DNA from 4 places in the Thioalkalivibrio sp. ALE28 genome. Region 3 is predicted to be linked to each of the others. Evidence: predicted binding sites of a transcription regulator. Region 3 holds the regulator's gene; each other region holds the start of a gene.
What was found. The regulator sigma-54, encoded in region 3, starts transcription at its own class of promoters, with help from an activator protein. The targets are predictions, from matches to a motif close to TGGCANGNTNCNTGCTT.
Positions count from the first base shown of each region.

Region 1: a site for sigma-54 is predicted at 2,341-2,357, ahead of fliL (flagellar basal body-associated protein FliL). Genes of this name have one in related genera too.
Region 2: a site for sigma-54 is predicted at 2,708-2,724, ahead of D105_RS0107205 (nitrate regulatory protein). Genes of this name have one in related genera too.
Region 4: a site for sigma-54 is predicted at 2,376-2,392, ahead of glnA (glutamate--ammonia ligase). Genes of this name have one in related genera too.

Region 1 covers NZ_KB898094.1:40,800-46,612, reverse strand. Annotated here, with positions in the region: gene fliO (flagellar biosynthetic protein FliO) at 1-210, opposite strand, end outside; gene fliN (flagellar motor switch protein FliN) at 213-797, opposite strand; gene fliM (flagellar motor switch protein FliM) at 809-1,783, opposite strand; gene fliL (flagellar basal body-associated protein FliL) at 1,794-2,291, opposite strand; gene D105_RS0102300 (flagellar hook-length control protein FliK) at 2,582-3,673, opposite strand; gene fliJ (flagellar export protein FliJ) at 3,739-4,185, opposite strand; gene D105_RS0102290 (FliI/YscN family ATPase) at 4,182-5,564, opposite strand; gene D105_RS0102285 (FliH/SctL family protein) at 5,561-5,813, opposite strand, start outside.
Region 2 covers NZ_KB898098.1:20,310-26,122, forward strand. Annotated here, with positions in the region: gene D105_RS0107200 (CmpA/NrtA family ABC transporter substrate-binding protein) at 1-880, opposite strand, end outside; gene D105_RS0107205 (nitrate regulatory protein) at 1,361-2,674, opposite strand; gene D105_RS0107210 (DsrE family protein) at 2,802-3,158, opposite strand; gene D105_RS0107215 (hypothetical protein) at 3,249-3,491, opposite strand; gene D105_RS0107220 (TMEM165/GDT1 family protein) at 3,795-4,352, shown strand; gene D105_RS0107225 (TVP38/TMEM64 family protein) at 4,287-5,063, opposite strand; gene D105_RS0107230 (replication-associated recombination protein A) at 5,069-5,813, opposite strand, start outside.
Region 3 covers NZ_KB898099.1:79,980-85,792, reverse strand. Annotated here, with positions in the region: gene D105_RS0108455 (KpsF/GutQ family sugar-phosphate isomerase) at 1-375, shown strand, start outside; gene D105_RS0108450 (HAD family hydrolase) at 375-914, shown strand; gene lptC (LPS export ABC transporter periplasmic protein LptC) at 953-1,498, shown strand; gene lptA (lipopolysaccharide transport periplasmic protein LptA) at 1,479-2,006, shown strand; gene lptB (LPS export ABC transporter ATP-binding protein) at 2,003-2,773, shown strand; gene D105_RS0108430 (RNA polymerase factor sigma-54) at 2,863-4,344, shown strand; gene hpf (ribosome hibernation-promoting factor, HPF/YfiA family) at 4,361-4,699, shown strand; gene D105_RS0108420 (PTS sugar transporter subunit IIA) at 4,703-5,170, shown strand; gene hprK (HPr(Ser) kinase/phosphatase) at 5,222-5,813, shown strand, end outside.
Region 4 covers NZ_KB898100.1:151,571-157,383, reverse strand. Annotated here, with positions in the region: gene glyQ (glycine--tRNA ligase subunit alpha) at 1-868, opposite strand, end outside; gene D105_RS0109585 (cation diffusion facilitator family transporter) at 1,031-2,254, shown strand; gene glnA (glutamate--ammonia ligase) at 2,473-3,882, shown strand; gene asnB (asparagine synthase (glutamine-hydrolyzing)) at 4,117-5,813, opposite strand, start outside.

The DNA.
Region 1 (5,813 bases), on a different contig from region 3:
GGAGCCGCGATTGAGCCCGCCCTGTGTGCGCCGTAGGACCCAGCCCAGCACCACGATCGCGCCGATCACCAGGACCAGACCGCCGATCAGCTGGGCCAGATACCCGGCGGCGCCGCCGCTACCCCCCTCGGCGAGGGCGGTCAGTGGCCAGAGGCTCCCCGTAACGGCCGTCAGGACGAGGGCCGCGATGTGCGTATAGCGTTGATTCATGGCTATTTAAGCTTGCGGATCCGTTCGCTGGGGCTGATCACGTCGGTCAGCCGGATACCGAACTTTTCGTTGACCACCACCACCTCGCCATGCGCAATCAGCGTCCCGTTCACCAGCACGTCCAGCGGCTCGCCGGCCAGGCGGTCCAGCTCCACCACCGAGCCCTGATTCAGCTGGAGGAGGTTGCGGATCGGGATGCGCGTGCGACCGATCTCCATGGAGATGGTCACCGGTACATCCAGGACCATCTCCAGGTTCAGCTCCTCCCCGTCGCCCTGCACCACGCCGGAGAGCTGCTCCGGCTGCAGGGCCTCCGCGCCCGGGTCCGGCTTGTGCTTGCGTTCCCGCTTCTCGGCCTTCGGCGCTTCCTGCGCCGGGTCCTCGGACGCCCCGCCCTGTGCCTCGTTCAGCAGCGCGTCGGGGTCGGCGGCTGCCTCGCCATCCTCGTCCTTCTGCTCCGCCAGGGCGGCCGCCCACTCGTCGGCCAGGGCCTGGTCATCGGAACCGCCCTCCGTCTCCGGATTCTCGGCGGCGGCCTCCGCGTCGGGGCCGGGGGTGTCCTGTTTGGGATCGTCGGTGTCTGCCATGCTGCGGCCCTCTATCGTTTGATGATGCGTTCCGAAATCTGGATCGCATTCAGCCCATTGGATACGCCGAACTTCCCGCGGAACATCGGGATATCTTCGACCTGCAGGGAAATCTTCTCGGGGAGATCAACCGGGATGATGTCGCCCGGCTGGATATCCAGCAGCTCGCGCACGGTCACCTCGGTCTCGGCCAGGATGGAGCTGATCTCGACCTCGGCGGTCTGAATCTCCTCCTGGAGTGCGTGCATCCAGCGCTGGTCCACGTCGGAGCGGTCCGACTGGATACCGGTGTCCAGCTGCTCGCGTATCGGCTCGATCATCGAGTACGGCAGGGTCACGTGCAGGTTGCCACCGCCCCCGTCGAGCTCGATGTGGAACTCGCTGATCACCACGATCTCGGTCGGCGAGACGATATTCGCGAACTGCGGGTTGACCTCGGAGTTCAGGAACTCGAACTCCAGCTCCATGACCGGCTGCCAGGCCTTCTGCATGTCCTCGAACGCGCCTTCCAGCACGCCGTGCACCACCTTCATCTCCATCGGGGTGAAGTCACGCCCCTCGATGCGGGTGTAGTAACGGCCGTCGCCGCCGAAGAAGTTGTCCACCAGGATGAACACCAGCTTCGGGTCGAACACGAACAGCCCGGTGCCGTGCAACGGATGCGCGCGCACCAGGTTCAGGCTGGTGGGCACGAACAGCGAATGCATGTACTCGGAGAACTTGGTGATGCGGGTGCCCACCACCGAGATCTCGGCGGAGCGACGCAGCACGTTGAACAGACGGACCCGCAGGTGACGCGCGAAGCGCTCGTTGATCATCTCCAGCGTGGGCATGCGCCCACGCACGATCCGGTCCTGGGTGGCGAAGTTGAATTCGCGTGCCTGGCCATCACTCGGATACGGGTCTTCGGTCTCGACGTCGCCCTCGTCCACGCCGTGCAGGAGGGCATCGATCTCGTCCTGGCTGAGGATATCCGTCTGTGCCATGACGGGGCTCCTACTGCATCACCAGTTCGTTGAACAGCACGGCCTCGACCGCGTCCGGGGCATCGCGGGAACGCAGGATCCCGGCGATCGTCTCTTTCAGTTCTTCCGCCAGGGCCTCCTTGCCCGCGCGGGTATTGAGATCCTCGTAGCGCTGTTCCGCCAGGATGCCCAGGAGGTCGTTTCGGATTGCCGGCAGGTGCCGTTCGAAGGCCTCGGCGACCGCCGGGTCATGGGTCACCAGCGACAGTTCCGCGCGCAGGTAGCGGATGCGCCCCGGGGCCTCGATGTTCACCGTCATCGGCTCGAGGCTGGTGTACAGCCGCTCGGGCGGGCCGGCTTCGACCTGCTCGGTATCGTCACCGTCCGCCATCAGGAAGAACCAGGCGGCGGCCGCACCGCCGGCTACGAGAAACAGGACGACCAGGATCAGGACGATCAGCTTGCCCTTCCCGCCCTTCTTCGGGGCGCCGCCTTCGTCGTCGTCCAGATTGACTTCCTTCTCTGCCATATCGCACCCGCTGTCCGGTAAACCGAGGATTCGTTCTCGGTACAAACCTTAGCAAGGCTGATGCCAGAAGTCGTTTTAGTGTTTTTAATCCGTCAGTTACGGGTAGTCACTGGCGGTTTTCCGGGGCAAACGCGGGCGCGGAAAACATGAAGAACGTCAAGAATCGGCCGCCCGGCCGCCGTGAAAGACGGAATCTTGGCGGCACACGGGAACAGGGAGAACCCGGCATCAGCGCAGGAACGAGCCGGCAGCCACGGCCGCAGGCCGCGGCTGCCACCGGGCCGGAGGGATCAGGCAAACAGGTCCAGGCGCCGGTTCAGCATGGAGAGCGTGCTGCCATCGGCCTCGCGGTCCTCGGCCTCGGCAGCCTCGTCATCCGCCGCGAGCGCCGTCTCGCCGGCCTCCTGCTCCGCCTGCTCCTCGGCCGCGTGGTCGGACACGGTCGCATCGTCCAGCATCAGGCCGCTCTCGGCCAGGCTGTCACGCAGGCGCGGCATGGCCGCCTCCAGCACCTCGCGGGTCACCGGATTGGCACTGATGAACTGGATACTGGTGCGATCACCCTCGACCAGCACACGCACATCCAGGCTGCCCAGTTGCGGCGGGTGCAGCTTGAGTTCGGTACGCCCGCCCTGCGCCTGGGCCAGCAGGCGCACCTGGTCGGCCAGCTCCCGGGCCCCGTTGGGCTGCTGCAGGAGTCGTGTCAGATCGAGGCGCGGCAGCGCCCGCGCCCCGTCCGCCCCTTCGGCTTGCCCGAGCCCCTGGGCCGGCAGCACCCCGCTCAGGGGGTCGGAACGGCCGCGGCGCGCCTCGTCACCCCCCTGCCCCATCCACTGGGCCAGGATCTCCAGGACGTTGTCGCGGGCCATGCCTCCCTGCGCACCCACCACGTCGGGCTTCAGGGCAACCGCGCCATCCCGTCCGGCATTGGCCTGGGCCGCTTCGACGAACAGCCGCATGACCGCGGCCGGCAGCGGCTTCACGGGCAGGGCCCGCTCCTCGCCTCCTCCCCGGGCCGGGGTACCTTCGGCGCGGGGCACCTCGGCTCGTCCCGGTTCCTGGGTCGCAGCCATCAGCGCGGCGACCGGCAAGGTATTGCCACCCCCTTCGGGATCCGCGGCCAGGGGCCGCCCGTCCAGCAAGTCCTGGAGTCGCGCCAGCATCGCCTCCAGGTCCAGGCCTTCCAGTTCCTCGCCGGGAACGCCCAGGCTGGCCAGCAGCGACTCCATCTGGGGCTCCAGGATGGCCAGGAAGTCCTCGCCGTCCTGGCCCTTGAGGCGGCCTTGCAGGCCTTTCAGGTCGTCCAGGCCCTGCATCGAGCTGCCACCCAGCAGTTGCAGCAGCGGCAGCATGCCCTGGCCCGTATTCTGTGTTGCGATCATTGCCGGATCCTCGGTCTGCCGGGGTCATCCCCGGGCCCTTGCCTCAATCGATACTCAGGGTCCATTCAAGAACCCTGCCAACGCGCGTCTGCCTCGCGCGCATGGGCCTGGCGGGTGGCCCACATATCCTGTTCCGTCTGCTGGCGTCGCGCGTCATGCCGCGCGGTCTCGGCCCGCCGGCGCTCGAGCAGCTTCTCCAGCGAGAGGCTGTTTCGATGGCGTTCCAGCCACTCCTGGCGCGCCGTCTCCACCTGGGACTCGGCCGCCTGGATGCGCAGATCCTGCTGCTCCAGCGCGGAGCGCAGCTGGTCGCGCATGCCGGCCAGCCACTTCAGCGCATTGGCATCGTCCGGCAGGGTTGCCTGCAGGTATTCCCGCTGATAGGTCTCCAGGCGGTCGCGCTGGCCGGCGATGGCATCCAGTTGCTGCAGCCGCTCGCCCAGCTGGCGCGTCGCCTCGCTTTCCTCGATCTTGCGCAGCCGCAGCAGGCGCTCCAGGCGCTTCGGGTTCATGCCGCGCCACCCCCGACCAGGGCCAGCAGATCATCCCGGGCGCGGTCGAAGCTGACGGCCTCGTCGCGGCCCTGCCCCAGATAGGCCTCCAGGCGTTCATGCATCGCCACCGCCTCGTCCAGATGCGGATCGGCGCCCTTGCGGTAGGCCCCCACCGCGATGAGGTCGCGATTGCGCATGTAGGTGGCGGCCAGATCACGGAAGCGGCGGGCCGCGCGTTCGTGTTCCGGAGTGATCAGTGACGACATCACACGCGAGACCGACGCCCCGACATCAATGGCCGGGTAGCGGCCCGTCTCCGCGATCTCCCGCGAGAGCACCACATGACCGTCGAGGATGGCCCGCGCTGCGTCCACGATCGGGTCGTTCTGGTCATCACCCTCGGCCAGCACGGTGTAGAAGGCCGTGATCGAGCCCCCGCCGACATCGCCATTGCCCGCTCGCTCCACCAGCTGTGGCAGGCGCGCGAACACCGACGCCGCATAGCCTTTGGAAGCCGGTGGCTCGCCAATGGCCATCGCGATCTCGCGCGCCCCCTGGGCAAACCGGGTCAGGGAGTCCATCAGCAGGAGCACGTGCAGCCCCTGGTCCCGGAAATGCTCGGCCACCGCCGTGGCCACCCAGGCACCATGCTGGCGCAGCAGCGGCGACTGATCCGCGGGAACCGCCACCACCACGGTACGGGTACGCGATTCCTCATCCAGGATTTCGTGGATGAATTCGTTGACCTCACGGCCACGCTCGCCGATCAGGCCGACCACGATTACGTCCGCTGTGGTGTTGCGCGTCATCATGCCCAGCAGAACGCTCTTGCCGACCCCTGAACCCGCGAACAGGCCCAGCCGCTGGCCGCGCCCCACCGACAGCAGGCCGTTGATCGCCCGGATCCCGACATCCAGCGGCTCGCGCACGGGCGCACGCTGCAGCGGGTTGATCGGACGCCCGGCCAGCGGCCCAAAATCATGGGTGCGGATCGGCCCCTGGCCATCCAGGGGTGCCCCGTTGGCATCGATCACCCGTCCCAGAAGCCCCTCGCCCACCGGGATCTGGCGCTGGTTGTCCAGCGGTTCGATGCGAGCCCCGGGGGTCAACCCGGTGGCCAGCTCCTCCGGCATCAGGAAGGTGCGCTCGTTCTGGAAACCGACCACCTCCGCCGGCACCGGCTCCCCGGTTTCGCCGTGGATCAGGGCGCGCCCGCCAATCGGCAGGCGCAGACCCTCGGCCTCCAGCGTCAGGCCGGTCAGGCGCGACAGATGCCCCTCCGCCTGGGGTGGGTTGACCCGCTCCACGCGACCCCGGGACTGCTGCAACCGGTCCAGAAGCCCCGTGCTCAGACGTTCGCGGCCCTTGCGGCGCAGTTCGTCGATCGGAGTGCTCATGACTCCTCCGCATCCGGGCGGTCGGACGTCTGATGGGCGCTGTCATCCCGGGGCTCGGCGTCAGCGGCCGGGGCATACTCGCCGTTCCACAGGGCCTCGACCGCATGTTGCAAGCGCCGCTCCAGGCTCGCGTCCACGCTCGCCGCGCCCGCCTCCACCCGGCACCCGCCGCGCGCCAGGCCCGGATCCGGGACCCAGGTGATGCGCGCGTCCGCGCGCTCAGCGTAGGTCTCGACCAGCCCCTGATCC
Region 2 (5,813 bases), on a different contig from region 3:
TGTTCGCCGGATCCTCGCAGTACATCTGCGCCTCCATCACCGCCATGGTCAGGGCGCGGGCCGCATTCGGATTGGCTTCCACCCAGTCCGCGCGCATCCCCAGCGCCTTTTCCGGGTGGTTGTGCCAGAGCTCGCCGGTGGTGTTCGCGGTGTAGCCGATGCCCTGGTTGATCAGCTGCATGTTCCAGGGCTCGCAGACACAGAAGGTGTCCATGGAGCCGACGCGCATGTTGGCGACCATCTGCGCCGGCGGGACGACGATGGTGGCGATGTCGCGATCCGGGTCGATCCCGCCGGCGGCCATCCAGTAACGGATCCACAGGTCATGGGTCCCGCCCGGGAAGGTCATCGCCGCGCGGATGTCATCCCCGCCGGCGTCCTTCTCCGCCAGCGCGCCCCTGAACTCGGTGGTGTCGGTGCCGACCTTCAGGTCCGCGTACTCGTCACCCACCGAGATGCACTGCCCGGCCAGGTTCAGCCGCGCGAGGATCGTCATCGGCGTGCCGCGGCGGTGGATCAGGTAGGGCATCGGCGTCAGGATGTGCGAGCCGTCGATACCGCCGCGGCGCGAGCCCAGTTCCAGGTTGTCGCGCACCGTGCCCCAGGAGGACTGCTTCAGCACCTGCACGTCGGGCATGCCGTGAGCGGCAAAGAAGCCTTTCTCCAACGCGATGAACAGCGGCGCGGCATCGGTCAGCGCGATGAAGCCCAGCTTCGCCTCGGTGGTCTCCGGCTTGCCGTTGCCGGCCTTCGCATAGCCCCACGGCGCGGCCCCGGAAACGCCCAGCGCGGTCGCCCCGATCCCGGCGGCCATACCGCCCAGGAAACGCCGGCGCGACAGGCCGGAGGTCTTTTTCGTGTCATTCGTATGATCGGTCATTGCGGATTCACTCCCCTTGTCAGCAAACACATCCCAAAAACGAAAAAAGGCGTCGCATCAGCCCGGCCGCTTGTGCAGCCGGGTGATGGACGCCTTTGTCCAGTCCCGTGGGAGGACCCGGTCACCGGGTCTCCCTGTTGTCAGGCGACGAACCGCCATTGGCTCGTCTTGCCCATACTCCTGCAGGAGGTATGCCAATTAGCCGTTGCTAATCGACCCCGCCAGAAACAATCGCGCCATGGCGCGGGAAAATCGGATGGTTCGCCGTATGGAGTCGAACGCTTTCGGAAAACCCGGCGTCCGGGAGACGATCCGCAAGGCACCATACTGGGGCGCGCTTGCGGTGCAGATGAACCGCGCTGGTGCACAACCTGTAGGAGCCGCCCTGGCGGCGAAGCCCCTGCCAGTCGCGGACACTGGCAGGGGCTTCGCGGGCAAGCCCGCTCCCACAGGGGCGGAATCCCTTTCCCCGCGTATTAGCTACAGGCCGCCCTTGCCCAGCAGGTCGGACATCGCGACGGTCGCCTCGGCGACCTCGGCCAGGCGCCGGTTCTGGTTCATCGCCGTCTGGCGCAGGAGCTTGTAGGCCTGGTCCTCGCTGAGGCCGCGGTGCTGGATCAGCAGCGCCTTGGCACGCTCGATGGTCTTGCGCTCGGCCAGGGCCTGGCGTGCCGCATGCAGTTCATCCTCCACCGACTGCAGCCGGGCCGCCTGGCGCTGCACCAAGTCCATCACCGAGTGTCCGACGATCGGTACGTTGAGTGCGGCATCGCCCTCCTCCTGCGCGGGCTCCAGGCCCTCCGGCGCGCCGAAGAACACCGCATACGGGACGCTGTCGCGCAGTTCCGACTCGGCGAGTTGCGCGACCCGGTCACGCACCGCGCCGAGGTCCGCGCGATCCGCCGTGATGCGTGCCGAGCAGCACTCGTTCAGGTGCATCTCCAGCAGATCCTCGATCTCCTTCATCGCGTCGATGCGCGCGGTGGTACAGGCAAACCATTCCTCGGCCCGGGCGGGGTCGTGGTGCCCGGAGGCCTCGGTACAGGCCCGGCGGCGCAGACGCTCGATGTCGGCGGCGAAGGCCGCCGTCTGCAGCTCGCGCCAGGCGGCACAGGCCGCCGGTGCCGCGAACTCGGAGAAGATGCGGAACGCCCGTTCCTGGGCATCGATCCGATGGACCAGCGCCTGGCGCAGTTCGGGCTCGAAGTTCGCGGCGCCAAACCCGGCGGCCCCGATCGCGCGCTCCTGCCCTGCCAGTTCCTTGCCCTGCATGAAGTTCAGCAGGGCCACCAGGGCCCGCGAGACCTCGGGATCGGTCGCCGAATCCGCAGCCTCGAACACCAGGGCCATCAGGGCGCGAATCAGCTCGCTGAAGCCGCGGGTCGAGTCCATCGGGCTCAGGGTCAGCTCCAGGACCTCCTCGCGCAGGCTGCCCAGGCCGGACAGGCCATGCAGCGCCAGCGCCATGCGCCCCAGCAGCCGACTGCGGCCATGGGCGCAGGCGTCCGGGGCCAGCCAGCCATCCAGGTGCTCGCGGAACGCGGCCGCGGCGGCGTCCGATTCGGCCCGGTACTGCTCCAGTTCGCGGGTATAGCGCTGGCCGCCGGACCCGATCCAGAGGCTGGAGGCCCCGCGCTCGCGCTGCAGGGCATGCACCAGCGCGCGGATGCGCCCGACCAGCTGCACCGCCTCCAGCAGGCGCTCCAGGCTCACCACCTCGCACTTGCGCGAGGCGACCAGGAAATCGCCAATGGACTCTTCGAGGGAAGAATTCGGGGATGTGTTCTGGGTCATGCTCGTCGTCCGTGAATCACTCCCGGAACAAACAAGCATGCGATGTGCCAGTTCGACCGACTGACAGCGGGGGTACAAACAAAAACGGGCGGGGCATCACGCCCCGCCCGCGGAACGGCACGGCCGATCAGAAGCTCATGGAGCGGTCGAACTCGGCGACGGCCTGGACGTAGTGGCCCATGCCGGCCATCTCGGCGTTCGGCAGGAAGTTGTGCTCGCCGACGTCGCGACCCTTGGCGCAGGCCTCGCAGGCCCAGAACGGGACGCCTTCACTCACCAGCGAATCCACGATGTCCTTCATTGCCGGCATGTTGTGGCCAACGATCTTGTCGTACACGTTGCGGTTGGCGATGTTCACGGCCTCGCCCTGCAGCCAGACGGTCACATCGTGGCCCTGCTGCTTGGCCACATTGGCGGCGATCATGCCAAGCGTGGCGCGGGTCGGGTCGTCGGTACCGGCGGTGACGGCAACAATAAAGCGCATGGGAGTCTCCCGGGGTTGAAAAGGTGCGAAAACGGTAGCGGCCGGTGATCGCGGCGTCGATTTCCCACAAGCGGCGGGGAAACACTCGGGTCAGGGGGTGCCGCGGGCCGTGACGCTGTTGCGGTAGAGCTTGAAGGCCATCAACAGCCACGGTGTGGCGTGGAGGACCAGGTCAAGAATGTCCGGTAGCCGCGTCAGCTCACCGGCGAACAGCCAGCGCAGTTTCTCCGCAACATGCGGCTCGGGGGTCCAGGGGGCCAGGCCGACGGTCGCAACCAGCAGTGCGAACAGCCAAAGGGGGGCCCGATCGACCCAGTAAAGGAAGCGTTTCATCGCGCGCATGCTACCCAAGCCTCGTCAGCGGCGCAGCCCGGAGCCGCGATCGTCCTTGCCCGCGCGGACCGGGATGACTAGAATCCGGTCAGCTTCAGGGGAGTAGCGACCCGGGTGGCCTGGCCTCACCGGGGTCTGCATCAACAGATTCGATCCTCCGCCCGGAGGACCGTGGTGCAGACAGCCCCGCCGCCGATGCGGCACCGGGCCCCGCGAGACCTGTGGCATGGCGCCCCGATCCGTGGCCGGGTGGGTGGTGCGATGTCACGTGTCTTGCCCACCCACCCGGCCCGGAAGACCGTCATGGAAGCCCTGCTCGTCTCTACCGTCATCGTCGCCATCGCCGAGATGGGCGACAAGACCCAGCTCCTCGCCCTGCTCCTGTTCTGCCGCTACCAGCAGACCTGGCCCATCATCTGGGGCATCGTGGTGGCCACGCTGGCCAACCACTTCCTGGCCGCGCTGGCGGGCGTGTGGATCGGCGCCAGCATCCCGGAGGACTGGCTGCGCTGGGGTCTGGGGATCGGGTTCATCGTGATGGCCGCCTGGGTACTGGTCCCGGATGGCGAGGACGAGCTGCCGGCCGCGTCGAAACACGGCGTGTTCTGGACCACCACGGTGCTGTTCTTCCTGGTCGAGATGGGCGACAAGACCCAGGTCGCCACCGGCGCGCTGGCCGCGACCTTCGACAGCCTGATCCTGGTCGTGATCGGCTCGACCATCGGCATGGTGCTCGCGAATGCCCCGGTAGTGTGGCTGGGCCAGCGCTTCGCCTGCCACCTGCCCCTGCGGCTGTTACGCGCGCTCGCCGCCCTGCTGTTCCTCGCCCTGGGCATCGGGGTCCTGCTCGCCTGGGTCTGAGGAAGATACTGAGGTCAGCGGCGCCTCGGTGTGCAGTGTCTTCTGGCCCAGCCAGATGCGGCGCACCAGGCGCGGCAGCAACAGCAACAGCGCCAGCACCGCGAGCAGGGCCAGACCCAGCTGTACCCCGCTGTCGGCGCCACTGGCCATCTGCCGGGTGGCGTGCCCCAGCCAGGCATAGGCGAACAGGCTGGGGATCAGGGCGACCATGGTCGTCAGCGCGAAGACCGGCAGCGGCAGCCGAACCAGTCCCAAGGCGTAGTTCGTCGGCGCGAACGGAAACACCGGCACCAGACGGGTCAGGGCCACAACCCGCCAGCCCTCGGCCTCTACATCCGCCCGCAGCCGCGTGCTGCGCGGCCCCATGCGCGGGGCCAGCCAGGGCTGCAGCCAGGTACGCGCCAGCAGGAAGGCAATGACCGCCGCCAGGGTCGCTGCCAGCAGGCTGAGGGCGGCGCCGGTGAAGGGGCCGAACAGGGCCCCGCCCAGCAGGATCCAGAAGGTACTGGGCAGCGGGAACAGGGCCAGCAGCATGAAGGCGAGCACGAACACCAGATAGGCACCCGCACCCCAGCCCCGCAGCCAGGCCTCCACCTCGCCCAGCGGGAAGCCAAGGCTCGGCCACTCGGTGGTCAGCAGGATCCACGCCAGCGACACGCCGAACAGGATCGCCGCCACCGTCAGCCACCGCTTGTGATGCCGGATGCGCAACCCGGTCAGCCCTCCCCGCCGGGGTTTCCACCCGCGTCGCGCAGACGGTCCAGGCGCTCCGCCAGCGCGCGCTCGGTGCCGTCCCGGCGCGGGCTGTAGAAGCGCGCGTCTTCCAGACCCTCCGGCAGGTAGACCTGCCCACGGGCGAAGCCATCGGGCTCGTCGTGATCGTAGCGGTACCCGGCCCCGAAACCTTCCGCGCGCATCAGCTCGGTCGGCGCGTTGCGCAGATGCAGCGGCACGCCCGGGCTCCCGGTCTCGCGGATCGCCGCGCGCGCCTGGTTCAGCGCAACGTAGGCACTGTTGCTCTTGGGTGCGGCGGCCAGTTCGATCACCGCCTGCACCAGCGCCAAGTCACCTTCCGGCCGGCCCAGGCGTTCCAGGGTCTGCCAGGCCGCGAGCACCCGCGCGCCCAGCCCGACTGCGGCCAGGCCGATGTCCTCGTAGGCCATGCGCAGCAGCCGCCGGCCCAGGTAGTCCGGATCGCAGCCGGCATCCAGCATGCGGGTCAGCCAGTACACCGCCGCGTTGGGGTCGGAACCGCGCACCGACTTGTGCAGGGCAGAGATCTGGTCGTAGAAGGCATCGCCCTGGCGGTCGAAGGCCAGGGACTGCGCGCCCATGACCGCGCGCAGGGCGTCTCCGGTAATCGCCCCGTCGCGGGCCAGGTCGGAGGCGGTCTCCAGCCAGTTCAGGGCACGCCGGGCATCCCCGTCCGCGGCCCGCGCCAGGCGCTGGCGTTCCTCCGCA
Region 3 (5,813 bases):
GTCGCCGACATCATGCATACCGGCGACGCGATCCCGCGCATCACGCCGGAGGCCCCGCTGAAGGACGCCCTGTTCGAGATCACCCGCAAGGGCCTCGGGCTGGTGATCGTGGCCGGCGCCGACGACCGCATCCAGGGCGTGTTCACCGATGGCGACCTGCGCCGCACCCTGGATGCCGGGCACAGCCTGGACGGCCTGACCATCGGCGAGGCGATGACCACCGGCGGCCACACCGCGCAGCCCGACTGGCTGGCGGTCACGGCACTCGAGACCATGGAGAGCCGGCGCATCAACGCCCTGCCGGTCACCGACGCCGACCAGCGCCTGGTCGGCGTGATCAACATGCACGACCTGCTGCGCGCCGGGGTGGCCTGATGAACCTGGATGCCGCGACCCTGCGCACCCGCCAGCAGGCCGTACGCCTGCTTATCCTGGACGTGGACGGCGTGCTGACCGACGGCAGCCTGTTCCTGGGCGATGGCGGCGAGCAGTACAAGGCCTTCAACAGCCGCGACGGCCACGGGATCCGCCTGGCGCTGGACGGCGGCCTCGACATCGCCATCCTGACCGGGCGCACCTCCGGGGTGGTCGAACACCGCATGCGGGACCTGGGCGTGGAGCACCTGATCCAGGGCCGCCGCGACAAGGGCGAGGCCCTGCACGAGTTGCTGCAGCGCACCGGCCATGACCCGGCGGAAGCCGCCTTCATGGGCGACGACATCGTCGATCTGCCGGCCATGCAGCGGGTCGGGCTCGGGATCGCGGTCGGGGACGCCCACCCGCTGGTATGCCGCCACGCCCAGTGGGTCACCGAGGCCCACGGCGGGCGCGGCGCCGTGCGCGAGGCCTGCGAGGGGCTGCTGGCCGCGCAGGACCGGCTGGACGCCCTGCTCGAGACCTACCTGAACGGATGAGCCGGCGGAGACGCAACCGGTACGGTCTGGCGCCGCCGTTGGTCCTGTTCACGCTGGCGTGCGCAAGCCCCGCAACCGCCGAGGTCACCCCGCCCGAGGGCGAGGTGACCCTGCAGATCGACGGATTCACGCTGCACGCCACCAGCGACGACGGTGAGCGGACCCACCGGCTGCAGGGCACCCGACTGCGCGAATTCGGCCGCGACGGGCCGCAGTGGGTGGATGACCCGGAACTCGACCTGTTCGCCGATGGCGGTATCGAATGGCGCTGGACCGCCCCGGCGGCCCTGCACCGCCCGGCTGACGAAACCCTGGACCTGGTCGGCCCCACCCACGGCGTACAACCAGCCCTCGGCGAACGCGTGCAGACGGTCATCGACTCGCGGGATGTACGCATCGCCACAGACACCATGGTCGCCACCTCGGACGCCCTCTCCACCCTGAACCAGCCCGGGCTGTTCCAGCGCGGCACCGGCCTGCGCGTGGACTCGCGAGCGGATACCATAGAGCTGTTCCATGACGTGTACTCGCTCTACAGCGAGGCGAGCGAGGAGGACCCCGCGCATGACCCCGATCCCGAATAGCCGCCGCCTGCCGGGCCTGCTTGCGGCGGCCGGCCTCCTCTCCGCCCTGCTGGCGACGCCGGCCCTGGGCCAGCAGGGGTCGGGACCCTCGCTGCCGGTGGAGATCACCGCCGACCACGCGGAGATGGACGAACGCCAGGGCCTGGGCACCTACACCGGGGACGTGATCGTGATCCGCGGCGACATGACGCTGGAGGCCGACACGGTCTACGTGCGCACCCGGGATCGTCGCCCCTACGAGATGGAGGCCCACGGCGAGCCGGCCCGCCTGGAATCCCCCGACCCCGAGACCGGCGAGATGCGCATCGCCACCGCGCTGCGCATCGACTACCTGCTGAACGATGACCGCATGATCCTCACCGACCAGGCCCATGTGATCACCGCCAGCGAAGAGGCGCGCGGCAAGCGCATCACCTACGACCTGACCACCGACGTGATCGAGGCCGAACGCGGCGAGGACGACAGCGAACGCGTACGCATCACCATCCAGCCACGCGACGACGAATGAACGCACCCGCCACCAGCCCGGCGCCGGCACCCGCCGAGGCCCGTGATCGCCTGATCGGGCGCGAACTGACCAAGCGCTACGGCCAGCGCACCGTGCTCGACCAGATGGATGTCGACCTCGCACCCGGTGAAGTGGTCGGCCTGCTGGGTCCCAACGGCGCCGGCAAGACCACCTGCTTCTACAGCCTGGTCGGGCTGATCCGCCCTAACGCCGGGCGCATCACCCTGGGCGGGCACGACATCACCCGCGCGCCCATCCACGTGCGCGCCCGCGCCGGTCTCGGCTACCTGCCCCAGGAGGCCTCGATCTTTCGCCGCCTGAGCGTGTGGGACAACCTGCAGGCCGTGCTGGAACTGCGCCCCGGCCTGGACCGCCACGAACGCCGGCGTATCGGCGACGCCCTGATCGAGGAGTTTCAGCTCGAGACCGTGCGCCACAGCCCCGGGATCGCGCTGTCCGGCGGCGAACGTCGGCGCGCCGAGATTGCGCGGGCCCTGGCCGGTGACCCGCAATTCATCTGCCTGGACGAGCCCTTTGCCGGGGTGGACCCGATCTCGGTGGGCGATATCCAGGATGTAATTCGCCACCTTGCAGCGCGCGGCATCGGGGTTCTGATCTCCGATCACAACGTGCGCGAAACCCTCGGGATCTGCCACAGGGCCTATATTCTGAGCGAGGGGCGCCTGCTGGCCGCCGGGACACCCGACGAGCTACTGGCCGATCCCCAGGTGCGCCGGGTCTATCTCGGCGAGAATTTCCGCCTGTGATTCCGGCACGCGCACAACCCGCGCCGGTGCACAAACCACGAGGCAGCATTTAAGATCGCTCTTATGGTCACCCGCGACCCGCACAGCCAATGCTGAAACCCGGCCTGAATCTTCAGCTGGGTCAAACGCTCACCATGACCCCGCAACTGCAGCAGGCGATCCGCCTGTTGCAGTTGTCCACGCTCGAGCTGCAGGTGGAGATCCAGCAGGCGCTGGAGAGCAACCCCATGCTGGAACAGGTGGAAGACGAGGACGACATGGGCGGGGCCGAGCGCCTGGACGCGGAGGGCGAGGTGGTGGAAGGCGACCGCATGGAGGCCACTACCACCAGCGATGACGTGATTCCCGAGGAGCTCACCACCGACAGCCGCTGGGACGACATCTACGAACCGCCGCCCGCCCCCAAGGGCGTGGATGACCGCGACCCACTGGAGAACACCAGTGACGATGACGGCGAGGGCCTGCAGGACCACCTGCTGTGGCAGCTGCACCTGAGCCACCTGACCCCGCGCGACCAGCGCATCGGCGCGGCCCTGATCGACGCGATCAGCCCCGATGGCTATCTCGAAGGCGACCTCGAGACCCTGGCCGAGACCATCAGCCGCGGCGAGGACGAACCCGTCGGCGTGGACGAGGTCGAGGCGGTCCTGCACTGGATCCAGCAATGCGACCCGCTGGGCGTGGGCGCGCGCGACCTGCGCGAATGCCTGGAGATCCAGCTGCGCGAACTGGCCCCGGACGCCCCCGCCCGCGAGGCCGCCCGGGCGATCCTGGAACACGGCATGGACAGCCTGGGCAAGCGGGATTACAAAGCCCTGCAACGCCAGTCGGGTGTGCGCGACCCGGACGAACTGGCGCGCGCCCTGGACCTGATCCGCACCCTGAACCCGCGGCCGGGCGCGCAGATCAGTGCCGCCACCTCCGAATACGTGGTGCCCGATGTCTACGTGCGCCACACCCCGGAGGGCTGGCGCGTGGAGCTGAACCCGGAGATCGCGCCACGCATCCGTATCAACGACCTCTACGCCGGCATGGTGCGCCAGGTATCGGATGCCCGCGACAGCGCCTTCATGCGCGACCAGCTGCAGGAGGCGCGCTGGTTCCTGAAGAGCCTGCACAGCCGCAACGACACCCTGCTGCGCGTCGCTGAGGCGATCGTCCATCGCCAGCAGGGCTTCCTGGAACACGGCGAGGTCGCGATGCAGCCATTGATCCTGCGCGATATCGCCGAGATCCTGGAGATGCACGAATCGACCATCTCCCGGGTCACAACCCAGAAATACATGCACACCCCGCGCGGGGTCTTCGAGTTCAAGTATTTCTTTTCCAGCCACGTCGGCACCAACGACGGTGGCGAGTGTTCCGCCACCGCCATCCGTGCCATGATTCGCGAATTGATCGACGACGAACCCGCGAACAAGCCGCTCAGCGATGCCCGGCTCGCCCAGATCCTGGCGGACCGGGGCATCAATGTGGCGCGTCGCACCGTAGCCAAGTACCGCGAGGCGATGCAGATCCCTTCATCCAGCGAACGCCGGCAGATGGCCTCCATGCCCACCGGCCACAAGTAACCAAGGAGTCCCGACCATGCAGATCAACCTGACCGGCCACCATGTGGACCTCACCGACGCCCTGCGCGACTACGTCAACGAGAAGTTCGCGAAGCTGGAGCGCCACTTCGACAAGGTCATCGACGTGCACGTCGTGCTGACCCACGAGAAGACCCAGAACCAGTTCAACAAGGCCGAGGCGAATCTCCAGGTCAGCGGCAATCACATCCACGCCGAGGCCTCCCACGAGGACATGTACGCCGCCATCGACGCGCTGATCGACAAGGTCGACCGCCAGCTGATCAAGCACAAGGAAAAGGTCAAGGATCATCACCGGGCCGAGGGCGCCCAGCGCAACCGCGAGCAGGCCTCCTGACCCATGTCCATTGCCGAGCTGATCACCGCCGAGCGCATCCGCCTGGAGCCGGAATGCTCCAGTCAGAAGCGGGCCCTGGAGGCCCTGTCGGAACTCCTCGCCGGCGGCGGTGATGCCGGCGGACCGGGCAGCACCGCGATCTTCGAGGCCCTGTCCGCGCGCGAAAAGCTGGGCTCCACCGGCCTGGGCCATGGGGTTGCGATCCCCCATGGCCGCCTGGCCGATCTCGAGGCTCCGCGCGTGGCCGTCCTGCGCCTGGAGAGCGGCGTCGACTTTGACGCCATGGACCACGAGCCGGTCGACATCCTGATCGCCCTGCTGGTCCCGGAGGCCGCCACCAGCGATCACCTCGACCTGCTGGCCCAGCTGGCGCGCGGGCTTTCGCAACCGGACACCATTGCCGCCCTGCGCCGGGCCGGCGATGCCGCCAGCCTGGAACAGGAACTCGTCCGCCGCTTCCGCGAGGGCTGATCCCGTGCGCCCCGCACCCTGCCACGCCACCGATCCCCGCCGGCCCTGCTCATGAACGAGGCACTGGGCGAAGGCGGGATTGCCCGCGACATCAACGTGGAGAGCCTGATCCAGGCTATGGGCAACCGCCTGGATCTGCGCTTCGTGCATGGCGAGCACGCCGCCCCCGACCGCAAGCTGGTCGGCGAGGACGGGGATGACCTGCCTCTGGCCGGCCACCTCAACCTGATCCGACCCAACCGCATCCAAGTCATCGGGGACTTCGAGGCCCGCTACATCGCCGGCCTCAGCGACGACCAGCGCAACGACCTGATCCTGGAGATGGCCCGCACCGGCACCACCGCGGTGATCTTCGCCGAGGACACCTGCCCGTTCTCGGAGATGCCCCATGCCCCGCAGGAGGCGCTGCCGCTGATCCTGTGCTCCAGCACCAGCAGCCACGAGATCATCGCGCTGCTGCGCTACTTCCTGCAGCAGCGTCTGGCGCACTTCGAAGTGCGCCATGGCGTGTTCATGGAGATCCTCGGCATCGGCGTCCTGATCAGCGGGGCCTCCAGCGTCGGCAAGAGCGAGGTGGCGCTGGAGCTGATCTCGCGCGGGCACCGCCTGATCGCCGACGATGCCCCCGAGTTCGCGCGCATTG
Region 4 (5,813 bases), on a different contig from region 3:
TCTGCGCAACGTTTCGCGACAGCTCGCGTACGCGCAGGATGTAGCGCTGGCGCTCGGTGACCGAGATCGCGCCGCGCGCATCCAGCAGGTTGAAGCTGTGCGAGGCGCACAGCATCTGCTCGTAGGCCGGCAGCGGCAGGCCCAGCTCGATCATGCGGTCGCTCTCCGCCGCGTGCTGGTCGAAGGCGGCGAACAGGGCATCGCGGTCGGCATGCTCGAAGTTGTACTTCGACTGCTCCACCTCGTTCTGGTGATAGACGTCGCCGTAGGTGACCGCGCGCCCGTCCGGGCCGATGGTCCACACCAGGTCGTAGACGCTCTCCACCCCCTGCAGGTACATCGCCAGACGCTCCAGCCCGTAGGTGATCTCGCCGGAGACCGGGTGGCAGTCGAGCCCGCCCACCTGCTGGAAATAGGTGAACTGGGTGACCTCCATGCCGTTCAGCCAGACCTCCCAGCCCAGGCCCCAGGCGCCAAGGGTCGGCGACTCCCAGTTGTCCTCGACGAAGCGCACGTCGTGGGTGAGGGTGTCGAAGCCCAGCGCCTCCAGGGAGCCGAGGTAGAGGTCCTGGATGTCCGGCGGCGACGGCTTCAGCAGCACCTGGAACTGGTAGTAGTGCTGCAGGCGGTTGGGGTTGTCGCCATAGCGACCGTCGGTAGGACGGCGGCTGGGCTGCACGTAGGCCGCGCGCCACGGCTCCGGCCCGATGGAGCGCAGGAAGGTCGCCGGATGGAAGGTGCCGGCCCCCATCTCCATGTCGTAGGGCTGCAGGACCACGCAGCCGTGGTCGTTCCAGTAGTCCTGCAAGCGACGGATCAGGTCCTGGAAGGTGGGGCTGCTGCTGGACGGGGTGCGTTCGTGCGCCATGCGGGATCCCGGGTCAGGGCAAAGCGGACAGTATATCGGCCGGGCTCCAGCCTCGGCCACCGTCAGCGTCAGCGCGAAACGCGGAGACGCCCGCGCGAGTCGGCACTTCCCTGTGGCGGCAGTCGGTTTTGCGCCAGCCGGGAAGGCGCCCATACTGGAGGCTTGATCCGGTTCGGGAGAACCGCCCTGAGCGAGCCCCACGCCAATTCGGAACCGACGGTGACCGCGGAGAACGGTCAGCGCTACCGCGACACCCGCCGAGTGACGCTGGTGGGCGCGACCGTGAACAGCTTTCTGGCCGTCGCGCAGCTGCTCAGCGGCTGGCTTCTGAACTCGCAGGCGCTGGTCGCGGACGGCGTGCATACGCTGTCGGACCTCGTCACCGACGGTGTCGTGCTGTTCGCCGCGCGCAAGGCTGCGGCGTCCCCCGACCAGGACCACCCGTACGGCCATGCCCGCATCGAGACCCTCGCAACGGTGATCGTCGGGGTCTTTCTGGCAGCCGCGGGGCTGGGGATCGCCTGGGCAGCCGGCAGCCGGCTGGTCGACCCCGAGGCCATGACCGGTCCCGCCAATATGGCCATCTTCTTTGCCGCGCTGACCCTGGTCGCGAAGGAGGGCCTGTACCAGTACACCCACCGAGTGGCGAAGCGCCTGCGCTCGCGGATGCTCGATGCCAATGCCTGGCACCACCGTACGGATGCAATCTCGTCGCTGTTCGTACTGGTCGGCGTGGGTGCGGCGGTGGCGGGCTTCCCGTGGGCGGACGCCCTGGCGGCGCTGATCGTCGCCCTGTTCATCCTGCATATCGCCGGGCGCCTGATCGTGCGCGCCGCGGCGGAGCTGATCGACACCGCGCTGGAGCCGGAGAAGGTGGATCGCATTCACCGCACCATCCTGGACGTGCCCGGGGTGAAGGATGCGCACATGCTGCGCACCCGCCGCCACGGCAGCGACGTGGTGGCCGATGTGCACATCCAGGTCGCGCCGATGATCTCGGTCTCCGAGGGGCATCGGATCGCCGATGCGGTGTTCCATTCGGTGACCGACGAGCATGAGCGGGTCAACGACATCACGGTGCACGTGGACCCGGAGAATGACGCGGAGCAGGCGCGCAGCTCGACGCTGCCGTTACGGCCGGTGCTGGTAGAGGCCCTGCGCGAGGCCTGGGCCGACACCCCGGAGCTGGACGCGGTGGAGCACCTGTCCCTGCACTACCTGGGCGGCCGGGTGCACATGACGCTGACCCTGCGCCTTGACGGGGCAACCGCGGCCCCGGACCTGGAGGCGCGGGCCCGGGCCCTGGCCGACCGGCTGCACGGCCACCCGCAGGTGGGCGACATGCTGGGCGAGGTCACGCTACTCTATCGTCCGTGCACTCATTAGGTGCGGCACACCCCAGCAAGCACTATCGTTGTGCATATACGGCACCATGATGGTGCATAACGGAGGCGGCGCGGCACCCGGGGTGCCCGTTTTTCGCGCGCCCGGGCCGAATCGGGCCGGATGGCATGATGCCTGCATAATGACCCACGAAGCCGTGCAGGGGCCAACAGGCCGGCCGGCCAAAATCGAAGACTCAAGTGAAGACCAAGGAGACCCCCATGTCCGCAGCCGACGTGCTGAACCAGATCAAGGAAAAGGAAGTGCGCTTTGTCGACTTCCGCTTTACCGACTCCAAGGGCAAGGAACAGCATGTGACCATGCCGGCCCACGACATCGACGAAGAGACCTTCGAGGAAGGCAAGATGTTCGACGGCTCCTCGATCTCCGGTTGGAAGGGGATCAACGAGTCCGACATGATCCTGATGCCGGACGCCGAGTCGGCCGTGATCGACCCGTTCTTCGAAGACATGACCATGAACATCCGCTGCGACGTGGTCGAGCCGGCCACCATGCAGGGCTACGACCGCTGCCCGCGCTCCCTGGCGCGCCGCGCCGAGGCCTACCTGCAGAGCACCGGCATCGCCGACACCGCGCTGTTCGGTCCGGAGAACGAGTTCTTCATCTTTGACGACGTGAAGTGGGGTACCAGCCTGTCCGGTTCCTACTGCCGCGTGGACTCCCAGGAGGCGTCCTGGAACTCCGAGCGCGTCTACGAGGACGGCAACATCGGGCACCGCCCGGGCGTGAAGGGCGGCTACTTCCCGGTCCCGCCGGTCGACAGCCTGCACGACATCCGCTCCACCATGTGCGAAGTGATGACCGAGATGGGTCTGGAGACCGAGGTGCACCACCACGAGGTGGCCACCGCCGGCCAGTGCGAGATCGGCGTGGGCCCGGCGACCCTGACGCAGAAGGCCGACGAGGTGCAGATCCTGAAGTACGTGGTGCAGAACGTGGCCCACATCCACGGCAAGACCGCGACCTTCATGCCCAAACCGATCGTCGGCGACAACGGCTCCGGCATGCACGTGCACCAGTCGCTGTCCAAGGACGGCAAGAACCTGTTCTCCGGTGACCTCTACGGCGGCCTGTCCGAGACCGCGCTGTACTACATCGGCGGCATCATCAAGCACGCCCGTGCGCTGAATGCCTTCACCAACCCGTCCACCAACAGCTACAAGCGTCTGGTGCCGGGCTTCGAGGCGCCGGTGATGCTGGCCTACTCCGCCCGTAACCGCTCGGCCTCGCTGCGCATCCCGTTCGTGATGAACCCGAAGGCGCGCCGGATCGAGCTGCGCTTCCCGGACTCCACCGCCAACCCGTACCTGGCCTTCGCCGCGATGCTGATGGCCGGCCTGGACGGCATCCAGAACAAGATCCACCCCGGCGACGCGATGGACAAGAACCTCTACGACCTGCCGCCGGAAGAGGAAAAGGGCATCCCGCAGGTCTGCCATTCGCTGGACCAGGCGCTGGAAGCCCTGAACCAGGATCGCGAGTTCCTGACCCAGGGTGGCGTGTTCACCGACGACATGATCGATGCCTACATCGACCTGAAGATGGAAGACGTCACGCAGATGCGCATGACCACCCATCCGATCGAGTTCGACATGTACTACAGCCTGTAAGGCGTCCGCTTCCGGCCCCTCGGGGCCGCGAGGCCATCCGCCGCCGCGCCCTCCGGGGCCGGCGGCTTTTTTGTGTCCGGGCTCGGGCTCCACCAGGGAGAAGCCCTGCTCGCCGACACGACCGGCGATGCCGGATCGGGCATCGCAAAAAAGGCCCCGCGGATGGTCGATCCGCGGGGCCTTCTCGTGTGGCACCGGAAGGACTCTCCCGGGCCTCTGACCGTTCATCGGCAATCAGGCGTGCCAGCCGAACTCCTCGGCCTTCTGCTGTGCCAGCGCCGGGATGTCGGTGGCCACGAACTTCTCGTACAGCACCTGCACCCCGATCATGTGGTTGATCACCGCGTCCAGCTGGACCTGGGTCGCGGCCGGGGTGTCCTCGGACTCGTGCAGCTCGAACACCTGGCGCACGCCCTCCGGATCCAGCAGACCGGCCTCCTCGACCTTCTCCGGCGCGAGGTAGCGATCGGCCAGGGCCTTCATCGCGGCCCACTTGACCGGATCGGTATGCGCCGGCGGCGCCATGAAGGCGAACTTCTCGCGCTCGTAGAGCACCTTCGGCAGCAGGCCCTTCATCGATTCGCGCAGCACGTACTTCTCGGTGGGGCCCTTGATGCGCATGGTCGGCGGCAGGTGGGCGGCGAACTCGGCCAGGTGGTGATCGAGGAACGGCGGGCGCGCCTCCATCGAGTTGGCCATGTCCATGCGGTCGCCGCCCCAGGTCAGGATCTGGCCCTCCAGCATGGTCTTGATCCAGACGTACTGGGCCTTGTCCAGCGGGTGCCGGCCTTCCAGCATGTCGTTGTCCAGGGCATCGGCGATCGCCTTGCCCGGCTGGTAGCCCTGCATGCGCTCGCGGCGCTGCGGGTGCAGCAGGCCCGGCACGTGGTCGGACGCGGCCAGCCACGGCTGCAGGCAGGACGGGGTGAATCCCATCATCCGGGTGAACTCGGGGTCATCCACCTCGTCCTCGGCCAGCATCGCGCCGGAGACCAGTTCGTTGGACTCGTTCAGCATCTGCTGCCAGGCCTGACGGTCGGCCTCCGGCAGGGTGTCCAGGCCGTGCAGGAACATGTCGCGGCGGAACGCCGGGTAGCCACCGAACAGCTCGTCCGAGCCCTCGCCGGTGACCACCACCTTGTAGCCGGCCTTGTTCACGTGGCGGCTCATCAGGAGCTTGGCCACGCCGAGGGTGTTGTAGATGGTGCGCTCGGCGTGCCACAGCGCCTCTTCGAAGTTGTCGTAGAGATGGTCGGCATTCAGGGTCATGATGTCCTGGTCGGCGCCAACGCTCTCGGCCATCTCGCGGGCGATCGCGGTCTCGTCGTAGTCGTCGTTGTCGAAGCCGATGGTGAAGGCCTTGACCGGTGACTGCTGGCTGGCCGAGGCCAGCCCCAGGGTGATGCAGGAGTCGATCCCGCCGGAGAGGTAGCAGGCCACCGGCACGTCGGCCTCCAGGCGCAGCTGGACGGCCTCCATCAGCTTTTCGCGCACGCCCTCGATCCAGTAGTTCTCGTCGGTCTCGCTCTCGGGCGGGCGCTCGGAGGCCAGCGGGAAGTCCATGTCCCAGTACTTCTCCTGGCGGATCTTCAGCTTGCCGTGGGCGCGCTCGACGATGACCATGTGGCCCGGCTTCACCTGGTGGATGCCCTCGAAGGCGGTGGTGCCGGGCACCATGGTCTGCATCAGCTGGTGGTACAGGCCATCATCGGAGAACTGGCGCGGCACATCGGGGTTGGCGAACAGCACCTTCAGTTCGGAGCCGAACACGAAACTGCCGTTGGCCTCGGTGAAATACAGCGGCTTGATGCCGAAGCGGTCGCGGATCAGGATCAGCCGGTCGTGCTTGCGGTCATACAGCGAGATCGCGAACTCGCCGCGAAAGTGCTTCACCGCGTCCTCCAGCCCCTCGCGCTGGTACAGGTGCATCA